Regions from separate parts of the Streptomyces sp. NBC_00683 genome, predicted to be linked through region 1. Evidence: riboswitches for the same ligand, from Rfam matches in the RefSeq annotation. Region 1 holds a riboswitch; the other holds the start of a gene.
What was found. A riboswitch is a leader RNA that binds a small molecule or an ion and turns the genes downstream of it on or off. The one in region 1 is predicted to bind cyclic di-AMP.
Positions count from the first base shown of each region.

Region 2: another riboswitch for cyclic di-AMP. It lies ahead of OG257_RS05715 (M23 family metallopeptidase); the one in region 1 lies ahead of OG257_RS18440 (M23 family metallopeptidase).

Region 1 covers NZ_CP109013.1:4,119,379-4,127,062, forward strand. Annotated here, with positions in the region: gene OG257_RS18430 (PrsW family intramembrane metalloprotease) at 1-268, shown strand, start outside; gene OG257_RS18435 (aldo/keto reductase) at 285-1,229, opposite strand; gene OG257_RS18440 (M23 family metallopeptidase) at 1,481-2,518, opposite strand; cyclic di-AMP (ydaO/yuaA leader) riboswitch at 2,530-2,682, opposite strand; gene OG257_RS18445 (PP2C family protein-serine/threonine phosphatase) at 2,917-4,074, opposite strand; gene OG257_RS18450 (MerR family transcriptional regulator) at 4,205-4,951, opposite strand; tRNA gene OG257_RS18455 (tRNA-Met) at 5,066-5,139, opposite strand; gene OG257_RS18460 (FAD-binding oxidoreductase) at 5,470-6,855, shown strand; gene OG257_RS18465 (hypothetical protein) at 7,061-7,228, shown strand; gene OG257_RS18470 (hypothetical protein) at 7,358-7,579, shown strand; gene OG257_RS18475 (SDR family oxidoreductase) at 7,576-7,684, opposite strand, start outside.
Region 2 covers NZ_CP109013.1:1,278,752-1,286,435, forward strand. Annotated here, with positions in the region: gene OG257_RS05700 (STM4012 family radical SAM protein) at 1-653, shown strand, start outside; gene OG257_RS05705 (STM4011 family radical SAM protein) at 650-1,588, shown strand; gene OG257_RS05710 (SGNH/GDSL hydrolase family protein) at 1,660-2,487, opposite strand; gene OG257_RS05715 (M23 family metallopeptidase) at 2,654-3,592, opposite strand; cyclic di-AMP (ydaO/yuaA leader) riboswitch at 3,597-3,755, opposite strand; gene OG257_RS05720 (tyrosine-protein phosphatase) at 4,176-4,988, shown strand; gene OG257_RS05725 (DUF6126 family protein) at 4,998-5,171, opposite strand; gene OG257_RS05730 (helix-turn-helix domain-containing protein) at 5,241-5,921, opposite strand; gene OG257_RS05735 (aspartate aminotransferase family protein) at 5,981-7,378, opposite strand; gene dxs (1-deoxy-D-xylulose-5-phosphate synthase) at 7,375-7,684, opposite strand, start outside.

The DNA of each region.
Region 1 (7,684 bases):
GCACCACCTGTGGCAGCGCCGGGAGGTCGCCGGCCCGGCCCTGACGTACGCGGCCCATGCGACGGGCCGGTTCCGCGCCCTGCGCGGCACGGCCCCCATGGGCCCGGCCGCGGTCCCGTCCCCCCGCAGGTTCCCGCAGCCGGCCCCGTACCCGCAGCAGCCCGCTCCGTATCCGCAGCAGCAACTCCCCGCGCCGCACCGGCACTACGGCGGGTACAACCCGTATCTGCACGACGGTCACCAGCAGGACAGCCGCCCACCCGCCTAGCCGGGAGGGGGAGGTGTCAGGCGGATGCTTCGGTGAGGTCCGCCAGGTCCTTGTCGGTCAGCCGCAGGTCTGCCACCGCCACCAGTGCGGGCAGCTGCCCGACCGTGCGGGCGGACGCGATCGGCGCGGCGACGGTCGGCCGGGCGGCCAGCCAGGCCAGCGCGACCGTGGCGATCTCCGCGTCGTGCTCCTGGGCCACCCTGTCGAGCACGGCGAGCACCTTGCGGCCGCGTTCCGACTCCAGGTGCCTGGCCGCGCCGTCGGCCCGGGCGCTCTCGACCGTTGTGCCGGGCCGGTACTTCCCGGTGAGGAAGCCGGAGGCCAGCGCGAAGTACGGGACGGCGGCGAGGCCCGCCTCGGCTGCCGTGTCCTGGAGCTCGCCCTCGTAGGTGTCGCGCGAGACGAGGTTGTAGTGCGGCTGCAGCGCGACATAGCGGGCGAGGCCCTCGCGCTCGGAGAATTCCAGGGAGGCCCGGAGCCGCTCGGGGCTGATGTTGGAGGCGGCGATCTCACGCACCTTGCCGTCCTTCACCAACTGGTCGAGCGCGGTGACGATCTCCTCCACGGGGACGGTCTCGTCGTCGAAGTGCGTGTAGTAGAGGTCGATGTGGTCGGTGCCGAGCCGGCGCAGCGAGGCTTCGGCGGCGCCCTTGATGGTCGCGCCGGCGAGCCCCTTGAACTCGGGGTGGGCGCCGACCTTGGTGGCGACGACGATGTCGGAGCGGTTGGAGCGCGACGCCAGCCACTTGCCGACGAGCGTCTCCGACTCGCCGCCCTCGTTGCCCGGGGCCCAGGCGGAGTACGAGTCGGCCGTGTCGATGAAGTTGCCGCCGGCCGCGGCGTACGCGTCCAGGACGGCGAAGGACCCGTCCTCATCGGCCGTCCAGCCGAAGACATTGCCGCCGAGAGCGAGCGGGAAGACCTGGAGGCCCGAGGAACCGAGTGTGCGGAGTGAAGTCATACCTGGAACAAACCAGTCCCCTCAGGCGACTATTCCGACGGATGCGGACCGCGGGCAGACCGGCAGCCCTGACGTCGGGGGGGGGTGCGCCAGGGCCGCCGGGGTTCAGGGGGCGTCGTCCGCCGGGGTTCGGATGGGCCGTCCGCCTGCGCGAACGCTCGGCGCAGGAACGGCGAGGGCTCGACGGCAGCACCGCGGAGCACCGGCGAGGGCTCGGCGGAAGCGCCGCGGAGCCCTCGGACCGGGAGACCTCAGATCGAGAGACCCTTGCTGCGCAGCCAGCTCATCGGGTCGATGCCCGAGCCGTCCGCGGTGTGGACCTCCAGGTGGAGGTGAGGGCCGGTCACATTGCCGGTGGCGCCGACGCGGCCGATGGTCTCACCGGTGGTGACCCGCTGGCCGGCGGTGACGTCCATCGAGGACTGGTGGCTGTACGAGATCTCCGTACCGTCGTCGAGCTCGATGACGGTGTGGTACCCGTACGAACCCGACCAGCCCGCCGACTTCACCGTGCCGCTGTGCACGGCCTTGATCGGGGTGCCGGTCGGCGCCGCGAAGTCGAGACCGGTGTGGTAGCCGGAGGACCACATCGAACCGGCCTGGCCGAAGGTCGAGGTGATCGTGTACGAGGAGGTCGGGAGGGCGTAGCTGGCGGCGAGCTTGGCGAGGCGCTCGGCCTCTGCCTTCTTCTTCGCCGCGAGTTCCGCCGCCTTCTTCTCCGCGGCGGCCTTCGCCTCGGCCTCGCTCTGCTGCTTCGCGGCTGCGGCCGCGGCCGCTTCGGCCGCTGCCTTCTCCTCCGCGGCCTTGGCCTCGGCCTCGGCTCCGGCCTGCTGCTGCTCGGCCTGCTGGAGGATGCGGGCGCGCAGCGCCTCACCGGCGTTGCTCGTGCCCTGCTCGGCCTCGGCGGCCGTGATGCCGGCGGTGGTGAGCGGGGAGGACGCGGCGACCGTGCCGTTGTCCGCCGCGTCGTCCGACATGAACGCGCTCACGCCGGGCAGGGACTTGGCGTCGGGGAGGTTGTCCGCGATGGAATCGGGAAGAGAAATAGAGACCGGCGGCTTGCTCTGCGCAGTGGCCATGCCACCCGCGCCGACGGCCGCGATGACGCCGACACCGAGGACGGTGGAGCTACGGGCGAGGCCGCGCTGCTTGGCTACACGGTGCCTGCCGCGTACGGGACGGATGGACTCCTCGGTGGGGTTCCATTCCTCCCATGTCCTGCCCTCGTCACCGAAGCTGTCGGACCTGAAGGGTGACGGGGCCTCGGGGGCAGGCTGATTGGACGCCACGTGGGCGCACTCCTTTCCTTCCTTCTCGCCTACCGGGTTAGCTGACGGGTTCGGAGCAGGAAGGTCTCCTACGGGCATCTCCGTCTCTTACGAGACACAGGTGCCCGATTCACCCCATGTAGGTGGTTCCCCGGTTTCCTTGCGGAATTCGGCGCTCGCGCACGGTGCCGCCTCTTGCGACGACTGGGACAACCGCGCTGCGTTATCGAACGTTAATAGACACCCGGGTCCGATTCCAAGCTGTTCCCGTTGATCATTCACGGCTCCGGCGTGGACTTTCAGGGGATTAACGGTCCGAAACGGGCGAGTTGAGTATTCCCGGTCGGGGTACCAATTTCTGACGTTGCGTCAAATGTTATGCGGAGCGGTGCCCTTCGACTACACACCGTGGCAACCACTCATCCATCGCCCCGCCCCACGATCTTCACAGTCGTCCGCCGCTCCGGCTGCCCCCGGGCGGGCCGGCCGACCGCGAGCAGCGCCATGTCGTCCACGGCACGGCCCTTCGTGTGCAGCCGTACGTCGTCGGTGAGCGCCGAGAGCAGTTCCTCGGGCCCCGGGAAGATCCGGCCGCGCAGCCGGGCCGCCGGGTCGTAGAAGACCCCGTCCGCGTCCCGCGCCTCGGAGAGGCCGTCCGTGAACGCCAGGAGCGTCGCCCCGGCAGGCAGTTCCCACTCGTCCGACCGGTCCGGCCACGCCCCCAGGCCCATCCCGATCGGCAGCGCCGGCACGGTCGGCGCCAGCACCTCGAGCGCCCCGTCCGCGTGCAGCAGGATCGGCTCGGGGTGACCGCGGTTGACGATCCGCAACCTCCCCGAGCCCGCCGGAATCTCGGCGAGCACGGCGGTGACGAACCCCTCCATCGAGTCGAGCCCGCCGCGCCGGGTCCCTTCCCGCGCCAGCGCCCGCTCCAGCCGCTGCGCCACACCCTCCAGCGACAGCTCCTGCTCGGCGGCCTCCCTGAACGCCCCGATCACCACGGCCACCGCCTCCACGGCGGCCAGCCCCTTGCCCCGTACGTCCCCGACGACCAGCCGCACCCCGTGCGGGGTGTCCGCGACGGCGAACAGGTCACCGCCGACGAACTCGTCCGCCTGCGCCGCCTCGTACCGCGCCGCGACCAGTAGCCCGCCGATCCGGTCGTCCGGCGTCGGGAGCACGGCGCGCATCGCGGTCTCCGCGATGACCCGGGCCGAGGCCAGCTGCTCGTTGCTGCGCCGGACGACGCCGTTGATGACGAGGGCCAGCACGGAAACGGTGACCAGGGTGAACAGCTCGGTGACCGGGGCGACGTCCGAGATCGTGTCGTCGTACAACCGGATGGCCAGGACCGTCAGGATCGCGGCCACGGCCGTACGGATCGTGCTAGCCAGCGAGAAGAACGGCGCGGCGATCAGCGGGGCCGCCGCGAACAGGGGGATCGCACTGACCTCGGGCGGCGTATTGAGGTCGAAGACCACCCCGGCCGCGATCATCAGTGCGGGCAGCAGACGTACGAACTGCCGGGTGCGGGCACCTCCAGCAGCTACGCCGCGCCGCCTCTCCCGCTTCCCCACCTGTGCACTCCTGCCCGGTCCGCCCACGGCTGCGGACGGTACCGCGCTCCAACCAGGCTGGCCGGAGCCGCGCCGTGCGGCGACTCGTCGTCGGCCAAAGGGAGGAGCGCCGAGCGCCGCGCCCCGATGGTCAGTCGGAGAGCCTGCGCTGCGCGTAGATCGTCAGTGCATCCCGTACGAAGACGGCGGTGCCGTCTCCGTACCGATCGTAGTTCTTCCCGAAGCGGGGATCGGCGACGTACATCTCGCCGAGGCCGATCACGTACGACCGGGTGGCCGTCGCGGTCACCGACAGCCACTCGCAGTGCCGCCGCGCGATGTCCTGCACCTGCTCGCTGCCCGGGTCCATGCCCGCGGCCCTGGCCTGCCCGTAGTCACGGGCGACGGCCTCGTGCGCGGCCCGGAAACTGTCGCGCTCCGCCCGGCTCAGCGATCGCCACCACCGGTCGCCCTTCTCGTACGCGTCCCGCCCCCAGCGCTCGGTGACCTCCTGCTCGTACACCGTGTGATCGAAGCCGTCGAACACTTCCTCGGCCATGAGCTCTCTTCCCTCCTCGGTCTTGTGGAGAGTGGTCCGCACCGAGGCGATCTGCCGCCCGATGCGCTCCCGCTCCTGCTCCAGCAGTCGCAGATGGGCCCGGAGCGCCACCGACGTGTCCCGCTGCCCCTCGAGTACGTCCTTGATGGCGGGCAGCGAGAGACCCAGCTCCCGCAGCAGCAGAATGCGCTGCAGCCGGACGAGGGCGTCCTGGTCGTAGTAGCGGTAGCCGTTGGACCCGATCCGGCTCGGCGCGAGGAGACCGAGATCTCCGTAGTGCCGGAGCGTGCGGCTCGTGGTGCCGGCCTTTCTGGCGATTTCCTGGATGGACCACTCCATGCCGAGAACGCTAGATCTTTACGTTGCGTCAAGGTCAAGCACGGCAGCCGTGGCGGACGTCGGCATACGACAGAGGCCCGGATCCTCGAAAGGATCCGGGCCTCTGTCTTTCAGTAGCGGGGACAGGATTTGAACCTGCGACCTCTGGGTTATGAGCCCAGCGAGCTACCGAGCTGCTCCACCCCGCGTCGTTGTGAGTGCAACACTACGCCATCCGGGACGAGGTCCTGACCATTTACCTCCGCGACCCCCCGCTACCCGCTCCGGCACCGCCCGGATCGCCGGTGCCCGCGGCCCCCGCGGAGCATCCGTCCGCATCGGCGGCAGGGTGCGTATGCCCCCGTAGGCACGGGCGGGCCGGAGTGCGCGGCTCCGTCAGCGGCGGGACGCTGGAGCTATCAGTCCTGCGGTGTCCGCTTCCGCCGGCTACCGAAGTTGCCGGAGCGCCGGCGCAAACCCGCACCGAAGGCCGGCACAGGCGGACCGGGTGCGGCACACGCTTCGGCAAGGAGACGGTCATGGACGGCACCACACTCGAAACGATGCGGACCGAACTGCGCGGCCCCGTCATCGGCCCGGACGACCCGGAGTACACACGGTCCCGCACGATCTACAACGCCATGATCGACCGGAGACCGGCGGCCGTGGTCCGGTGCCACGACACGGCGGACGTCATGGCAGCCGTCGACTTCGTACGCACGCACGGCCTCGAGGTGGCGGTGATGGGCGGCGGACACAGCGGACCCGGTCTCTGCCTCGTCGACGACGCCGTCACGATCGACCTGTCGCCGATGCGCGGCGTGCGCGTCGACCCGGCCACCCAGACCGCGCAGGTCGACGGCGGGGCGAAGCTGGGCGACCTCGACCACGCCGCCCACGCGTTCGGCCTCGGCACCCCCGCGGGCATCATGTCCACCACGGGTGTCGGGGGCCTCACCCTCGGCGGCGGACACGGCTACCTCACCCGCAAGTACGGCCTCACGGCGGACAATCTGGTGTCCGCCGACGTCGTCCTGGCCGACGGCGGCTTCGTCACGACGAACGCGAGCGAGAACGCCGACCTCTTCTGGGCGCTGCGCGGCGGCGGCGGGAACTTCGGCATCGTGACGTCGTTCGACTTCGAGCTGCACCCCGTGGACACCGTGGGTGTCGGCATCACCGTGTGGCCGCTGGACCTCCTCCCCGACGTCATGCGCTGGTACCGCGAGTTCCTGCCGCAGGCGCCCGACGATCTGTACGGCTTCTTCGCGTCGATGACCGTCCCGCCCGCGCCCCCGTTCCCGGAGGAGCTCCACGGCCAGAAGGTGTGCGGTGTCGTCTGGTCCTCGACGGCGGACCCGGACGCCCTGGGCGAGACCCTCGCGGTCGTGAACGAACCGGGCAAACCCGCCTTCCACTTCACGGCGCCGATGCCCTACCCGGCGCTGCAGGCCATGTTCGACGAGCTGATCCCCACGGGCCTCCAGTGGTACTGGCGCGGCGCCTTCTTCGACCGGATCACGGACGACGCCGTCGACGTGCACGCCAGGTACGCGGAGGCACTCCCCACCGGTCTGTCGACCATGCACCTCTACCCCGTCGACGGGGCCGCGGGCCGTGTCGGGGCCGACGACACGGCATGGGCCTACCGCGACGCCGTATGGTCCGGCGTCATCGCAGGCATCGACCCCGACCCGGACAACGCGGAGGCGCTGCGGCAGTGGGCCGTGGACTACTGGGACGCGCTGCACCCGCATTCCATGGGCGGCGCGTACGTGAACTTCATCGGCGCGGGCGAGTCCCCGGACCGGGTCCGGGCCACCTACCGCGGCCATTACGACAGGCTCGCGGAGGTCAAGCAGGCCTACGACCCGCACAACCTCTTCCACGCAAACCAGAACATCGAGCCCAACCCGGGTCACTGACCCTCACGCCGACCACGGCAATACAGAGGGAAAGCCGTGCTCCGAGGGTTACAGTCTGCATGCACCGCATGATGATCCGGCCGCCCCCGGAGCGGCGCGACACCGGAAGCGGCACATCGTCGTCGTACCGGTCGGGACCAGTCCGGCATCACACCATCGGCTCGGTCACGGGGCTCTCACCGCACACCTACGTACAGGACACTCCATGACCGACATGCCCGCACGCACCACGCAGCGGCACTCCAACGGCTCGGCCGCGGACACGGGCGCGCAGCTCGCCGCCCCGGGCGCGGCTGCCCCCCTTCCCTCTCCGCAGTACGCGGGCCTGTTCATCGAGCCCGATCTGCCGCCGCTCCTCGACGAACCCGAGTGAGCGACGGGCCGGAGCGGTCCGAGGAACCGGACGAGAAGCGGGCCCGGTGAGGAACAGGGCCGGCTGATCGACAGGCACGTGAGCAAGGGGTCCGAGTGACCGGCCGGACCGCATGGTCGTTGGAGGACCATGCGCATCCGAATCGCCGTCGTCGCCCTCGGAGCGGCCCTCCTGCTCGCCGCGTACCTCTCGAACATCCCGTCCGAGGCCGAGACCGAAGCGGCCTGTCAGCGTGCCCTCGACAACACGTCGACCGCCACCCTCCGGCCCGACATCTGCCTGGACGTGTCCGCCGACACCTACCGGACCTTCCTCCTGATGTACGCGCTGCGGGCGGAAGGCCTCGACTAGGGCCTGCCCACGCGCGCCGCCAGGAAGTCCTCCCACGTCCGCGTGCCCGTATCGGCCCCTTCGAGGGACAGGTTGTCGCCGGCACGGTAGGCGCGGCCGGCCTTG
Region 2 (7,684 bases), 2.8 Mb from region 1:
TCTACCCGCTGTACGTGCGCGCCCTCACCGGTCTCGGGCGGCAGGGAGCGGCGGCCGGGGCAGCGGACGGGGCGGACCCCGCCTGGGACGAGCAGCGGCTGCGCCTCTACCGCGCGGGCCGCGACCACCTCCTGGCCCACGGCTACGAGCAGGTGTCGATGAGGATGTTCCGCCGCACGGGCGCGCACCCGGCGGGCCCGGACGACTACGCCTGCCAGACCGACGGCATGATCGGGCTCGGCTGCGGCGCCCGCTCGTACACCTCCTCGCTGCACTACTCCTTCGACTACGCGGTGGAGATGCGCGAGATCCGGGGCATCATCGACGGCTTCACGGCCACCGAGGACTTCTCGCGCGCCGAGGTCGGACGGTACGTCGACGGCGACGAGGCGCGCAGGCGCCACCTCCTGCAGTCGTTGCTCCAGGCCGAGGGCATGCACCACGACGGATACCGCGAGCGCTTCGGCACCGACCCCTTCGGGGACTTCCCGGGGGAACTCGGCGCCTTCGAGGAGCGCGGCTGGCTGGACGGGGCCGCGGGCCCCGGCCTGCTGCGGCTCTCCCCCGAGGGCCTCGCCCACTCCGACGCGCTGGGCCCCGAGCTGTTCTCCCCCGCCGTACGGGCCGCGATGGCCGCGTACGAAGTGAAATGAGCCCTGTGACGCCGACGCCTGCGGACCTGACGATCCTGTACCGGGGCCCGCTGGCGTCGTGCGACTACGACTGCCCCTACTGCCCGTTCGCCAAGCGGCGGGACAGCGGGGAGCAACTGCGCGCCGACCGTGCGGCTCTGGAACGGTTCACGGCGTGGGCCGCCGCTCAGACCGGCGAGCGGTTGTCGGTGCTCTTCACGCCGTGGGGCGAGGGGCTGGTCCGGTCCTGGTACCGGCACGCTCTCGTCGAGCTGTCCCGGCTCCCGCACATCGGCCGGGTCGCCATCCAGACCAATCTCGGCGGCCGCACCGGCTGGCTGGCCGATGCCGCACGGGACAAGGTCGCCCTGTGGTGCACGTACCACCCGGGCCAGACGCCGTACGAGCGGTTCCTCGGCAGGTGCCGGGAGCTGACCGCCCTCGGGGTCCGTTACAGCGTCGGTGTCGTGGGGCTGGACGCCCATCTCGACGAGGCCCGGCGACTGCGCGAGACGCTGCCCCCTGAGGTGTACCTCTGGGTCAACGCCGCCGAGGGGCACACGTACACGGACGAGGAGGCGGACCGCTGGACGGCCCTGGACCCCCTGTTCCCGTACAGCCGGCATCCGCACCGCTCGGCCGGGATGCCCTGCCGGACGGGTGAGTCGGTCGTCTCGGTGGACGGCGACGGCACGGTGCGCCGCTGCCACTTCGTCCGCGCCGAGCTCGGCAACCTCTACGACGGCAGCTTCCGGCGCTCGTTGGGTCCGCGTGGCTGTCCGCTCGATGTGTGCGACTGCCACATCGGCTATGTGCACCTGGAGACGCTGCCGTTGTACGACGTCTTCGCGGGCGGAGTGCTGGAGCGGATACCCGCGGGCCCGGTACGGGTACCTACCGCGGACACGCTCCGTGGAGCGGTACCGCGGCGCTCGCTGCCCGTCGTCACTCGCTGAGCGAACCGAGTGCGCTGAGCGCACTGATCACAGGCGTCGGAAACGCGTGTGATCAGTGCGCTCGGAGGTGCTCAGAGCGGGAGCAGGTCGGGGCGCTTGGCCTCGACGTGGTCACCGGAGGACTCACCGCGTAGGCGCCGGCCGATCCACGGTACGAGGTACTCGCGGGCCCAGGCCATGTCGTCGCGGCGCACCTCGAGTGCCCCGCGGTGTACCTGCGGTGGCCACAGCTGGTCGGGGTCGGCCGGCACATCGAGGCCGAGGACCTGGGCGGCGCGCAAGGCGACCCGGGTGTGTCCCTCCGCCGAGAGGTGCAGCCGGTCGTTGTCCCAGGCACGCCTGTCCTGCACGGACCGGAGCGACCACAGGTCCAGGACCGGGCAGTCGTAGCGGTCGGCGATGGACCGTACATGGGCGGTGTACGTGGCGATCTTGCCCCGCAGGTGCCGGAGCACCGGAACGCCGCGGGTGTCGAAGCCGGTGGTGATCATGACGGTGCCGACCGAACGGGTCAGGTCGGCGACCGCGCGCTCGAAGCGCTCGGCCACGTCGTCCGGATCGCTACCGGGCCGGATGATGTCGTTGCCGCCCGCGCAGAAGCTCACCAGATCCGGTGCGAGTTCCTTGGCGCGGGGGACCTGCTCCTCGACTATCTGGTCGAGGAGGCGTCCGCGTACGGCGAGATTGGCGTACCGGAAGTTCCCGTGCGGGCCGTCCGCGGGGCCGGCCGCTGCATCGGGGAGGGGGAGCTGGTCCGCCAGAATGACCGCGAAGCGGTCCGCCCAGCCGACGAGCGTCCCGTCGGGGCCGGGGTCTCCGACGCCCTCGGTGAAGCTGTCGCCAATCGCTGCGTACGACCCGATGGTGCCTCGTTGTTTGTTTCTCGAATCGTCTGCCACAAGCGCATATCCTGCACCTTCGAATGTGACCTACGCGACCGTAATAAGGGGTTGACGGGTGGTGAGATAGACCACCCGGTCAGGTTTTGGTAAAGCCGGAATAAGCAGAGGGGCGGTGCGCCGCCGCGCACCGCCCCTCTTGAGCTCACCGAGCCGCCCGATTGCGTCAGATGGAGACGCCGTGCGAGCGCAGGTAGGCGATCGGGTCGACGTCCGAGCCGTAGCTCGGGCCGGTGCGGACCTCGAAGTGGAGGTGCGGGCCGGTGGAGTTGCCGGTGGACCCGGAGAGGCCGATCTGCTGGCCGCCGGTGACGGTCTGGCCGGCCGAGACGCCGAGGGACGACAGGTGGGCGTACTGGGAGTACATGCCGTCCTCGTGCTGGATGACGACCTCGTTGCCGTACGCACCGCTCCAGCCCGCGGAGACCACGGTGCCCGGGCCGATGGACCGGACGCTGGTGCCGGAGGCGGCCTGGAAGTCGGAGCCGGTGTGGTAACCGCTGGACCAGCTGGCACCGGCGACGCGGTACTGGGTGGAGACGCTGGCGTTGGCCACCGGGGTGGTGTAGCCGGAGCTGTTGCTCTCCGAAGCACCGGTGGTGTCGGCGGCGTTGGTGGCCGTCGACGCCTTCTCGGCCGGAGCGGCGGCCTTCGGGGCCGACTCCGCCTTCGAGGGGGCGGCCTTGGAGGGAGCGGCCTTGGGCGCGGACTCCGTGGTGGAGCCGGATGCCTTGACGCCGAGGGTCAGCTTCATGCCCGGGAAGATCAGGCTCGGGTTGTCGCCGACGACCTCACGGTTGTCCTTGTACAGCTTCTCCCAGCCGCCCTTGACCTTCTTCTCGGCCGCGATCTTCGCCAGATAGTCACCGGCCACCACGGAGTAGGTCTTGGATGCGCTCTGCTTCTTCGCCACGGAGGCGGCCGGCGCGTGGTGCGCCGCACTGGCCGCCGCGGGCTTGGCGGCGGGCGCGGACTGCTCCGCGGCGAAGGCGCCGGTGGCGCCGATCAGCGGAAGGGCGAGGACGGCGCCGCCGGTCCCTGCGGCGAGGACGCCGCGGGAGATCGGGCTGGCCTTCGTACGACGGTGCTTACCCTTTGCGGGCATGGGGAATTCCTCTCCGGCGCCTGCGAGGTGAGCTGTCGGGTTCGGACTGGAGATGCCCGGCCGCGCTGAGCGCGTCTTGACCCCAAGCCGTTCCGGATCACTCCGGTCGGCGGCTTACCTGGTTCCCCCGCTCCTGCCACACGTGAGTCGGTGCGGATTCCGGGCGGCGGCAGGATTAGGCGTTCCGTCCGGATTGACGGTGACCGTAAGCGAGTCAGGACGCCGGGAACAAGCCACCGGTTGCGTACCGGAATGGGCGGTTCAATTCCGCTTCCGAATTCCGGTCACACTCCGTGGATTACGGATCTTGGCTTTCCGCGCGGCGTATGGATTACCTCTCGGCAGATTCGCCACACACCGTCACGGATATGATCCCGCTCACCTGTCGCATCCCATCTCCCGTATAAGCGGGGCATGTTCTGCTAAATACACCAATACGGACATGTCATGGCCGCCACCCCCGGCCACCGCGACCGGGAAGGCACCGGAGGGCGAAACGATTGCCCGATGAATCCATGTCGTATCGTCGCGGGCGTGCCCCTGTCGGCGAGCGGCGCCGACGCCAGACACTCCAGGAGTCCTTGTGACGCAGCAGCTGCCAGAGGTTCCGTCGACAGACGCCGAGCTGACCGGTGTCCGCAACTTCCGCGACGTGGGCGGCCTGCCGACCACGGACGGCGGCAGGGTGCGCTACGGGCGCCTCTACCGCAGCGGCCACCTGGCGCACGCCACCGAGACGGACGCGGCATTCCTGGCCGGACTCGGCCTGCACACGGTCTTCGACTTCCGCAATGCCGCCGACCACAAGCTCGACGGCCTTGACGTGGAACTCCCCGGTGTCCGGAATGTCAGCATTCCTCTCTCCGACCCGGCCGACGGCGCCGAGTTCTGGCGACTGGTGCGCGACGGCGACATCCAGCAGCTGCGCTCGATCCTCGCCGACGGCAAGGGGACGGCCCGCATGATCGCGTCCTACCGGTCGATCATCACGGACCGCACCGCGGAGCACAGCAGGGTCCTGCACGCGCTGGCCGAGGACAGCGTGCCGGCGCTGATGCACTGCGCGGCGGGCAAGGACCGGGCCGGTCTGTCGATCGCGATCTCGCTGCTGGCCGTCGGCGTCGAGAAGGAGGCCGTCGAGGCCGACTACCTCAAGTCCAACGACGCCCACCGCCGCTACAAGGTGCGGCGCAGCGACACGTCGTCGGCGGGGATGTCGGACGAGGTGATGGAGCTCCTCAACCCGCTCTTCGGTGCGCACTCCGACTACCTCGCCGCCGCCTTCGCCGCGATCGAGGAGACCTGGGGCGGTACGGACCGCTACCTCAGCGAGGGGCTGAAGCTGGCGCCCGAAACCCGCGAGAGGCTGCGCGAGCGCCTCGTCGAGGAGGCGTAGCGCAGGCGGTCAGCCTTTGCCCGCCACGGTGAACAGGAGAAAGAGGAAGGCCGCGACGACGTGGCCGGCCACCAGATAGGCGACGAGCCGGATGACGACACCACGGGGCATCTTCCGCTCGTGCGTGTCCTTGTTCTCCCGCAGGCGCGGGGTGAGCGGGTCGTAGTGCTCCGAATCGGACATGGCAGTCCTCTCTTTCGGCCCTCGGGCCGAGGTGGCCGGTGTGCGGCAGGTGCGGTGGGGCGTGGGAGGTCAGCGAAGGCGCGTCCCACTGCCGAGGCACAGCTCCGCCGAGGGGCTCTGCAGCAGGGTGTGGACGAAGAGCAGCTCGGCGCCACCGCGGTCGAGTGCCGCGATCCGGTGCGGGGTGAGCGAGTCGAAGTGCGCGCTGTCCCCCGGGTCGAGGTCGTGCACGGTCTCCCCCAGGCTCAGTCGCAGCCGCCCGTCGAGGACGTACAGCCACTCCTCGCCGGGATGGACGCGTACAAGATCACCCTGTGCCCCGTGGGGAACCAGGACACGCAACGCCTGCATCGCCCGGCCTGAGCCACCGGCCTGCTGGTACACCCAGCCGTCGGCCTCGGCGCCACCGGAGGCACTGCCGGAAGCGCCACCCGAGGCACCACCCGGTGTCCCGCCGAATGCGCCGACCGGAGCGCCCGCGAACGGGCCGCCGCGGATGATCGCGTCACGCTCGGGCGGCATCTCTCCGAGCAGCTCGGAAACCGTCGTACCGTAGATGCGGGCGAGCCCGAGCAGCATCGGCAGCGAGGGCTGTCTGCGGCCCGTCTCGAGCCGGGAGAGGTGGGCCGGGGAGAGATCGGCCCGCCGAGCGGCGGCCTCCAGGGTCAGACCCCGGTCGCGGCGCAGTTCACGCAGGCGCGGCGCGACTCCGGGCAGTTCGTCGGCCGCCCCTCCGTCAGGAGGATTCATGACTCCATTGGGCCAGGAACTTTCCTCGGAGGCAACTTTCTTGCCTCCGAGGCAAAGAGTCAGCGGTTGGCGACGGCCTGCTTGACCAGCGTCCTGCCGAAGTCCCACATCAGCCCGCCACCGCTGTGAGCGTCGTCCATGACGGCCGTGAAGGCGGACACGAAGCGGTCCACCTCGGGCTCACCGATGACCAGCGGCGGGATCAGCTTGATCACTTCCAGGTGGTCGCCGGAGACCTGCGTGAGGATCCGGTGCTTCTGCAGCAGCGGCACGACCACCATCTGGGCGAAGAGCCCCTTCCTGGCCGCCTGCAGCATGGTCCAGCGGCTGCGGAGCTTCAACGAGGACGGCCGGCCGAACTCGATCCCGATCATCAGCCCCCGCCCGCGCACCTCGTGCAGCAGCTCGTAGCGGCCGACGAGCGCGGCGAGCCGCTCGCGCAGCAGGTCACCCGTGCGGCGGGCGTTCGCGACCGTCTCCTCGTCCTCCATCACCGCGAGGACCGCGAGCCCGGCTGCCATGGCCTGGGCGTTGGAGCCGAAGCTCGCCGAGTGCACGAGCACCCGGTCCATGGAGGAGTAGACGCGTTTGAAGATCCAGTCCTTGCCGAGCGTCGCGCCGACCGGCACGTAGCCGCCGGAGAGCGCCTTGGCCACGCAGACGAGATCGGGTTCGACGCCCTCCTCGTGCTGATACGCGTAGAAGTCGCCGGTCCTGCCCAGACCGGTCTGCACCTCGTCGACGATGAGCACCGCCTTGTGCCGGTGCAGCAGCTCCTGCGCGGACCGCAGGAAGCCCGGTGGCGAGGCGTGCACCCCCTTGCCCTGGATCGGCTCGACCACCAGGCCCGCCACGTCTCCGCGCTTGAGCTCGCGCCGCAGGGCATCCAGATCACCGAGGGCGATCGCCGTGTCGGGAAGCAGGGGTGCGAAGCCGTCCCGGAACCCCGCTTCACCGTTGACCGAGAGCGAGCCGGTCGTCAGGCCGTGGAAGGCATGGGTGCAGTAGAGGATCCGGGGCTTGCCGGTGGCGTACCGGGCGAATTTCAGCGCGGTCTCGACGGCCTCGGTGCCGCTGTTGCCGAAGAACACCCGGTCCAGATGGGGGCTGTGCGCCAGCAGCCGCTCGGCCAGGAGTCCGGGCAGCGGCTGGCAGTCGAAGCGGGTCAGGTCGGCGAGCGAGGCGTCGAGGACGTCGTGCAGGGCCTTGCGTACGACCGGGTGGTGCCGGCCGAGCCCCATCACGCCGAAGCCGGCCAGCATGTCGAGGTAGTCGTTGCCTTCCGCGTCCCAGAAGTACGCACCCTCGGCCCGCTCGTAGACCTTGTCGAACCCGATGGTGCGGAGCATGCGCGGAAGCTGGTGGTTCAGGTGTCTGGCGTGCAGCTCGTAGCGCTCGGCGCCACGTTCCGCGAGGAGCTGCGCCAGATCGAAGCCCTTGGGCCCGTCGTCCTTCACGGCCTGTTCTCCCTCGGCACCACGTGCTCCGTTTCTGGCTTGCGGCCGGCGAGCGCCGCACCGATCCGTCCGGCGATCTCCACGGGAGTCAGCCCGATATCGGCCAGCACCTCACCGCGCTTGGCGTGCGCCAGGAACTGCTCGGGGATGCCGAACGTCCGCAGCGGTACGTCGGTTCCCGCGTCCCGCAGTGCCTGCCCGACGGCCGAACCGACGCCGCCCGCCCGGCTGTTGTCCTCGACGACGGCCACCAGCCGGTGCTGCGCGGCCAGCGCGGGCAGCTGGTCGTCGACCGGTTTGACCCAG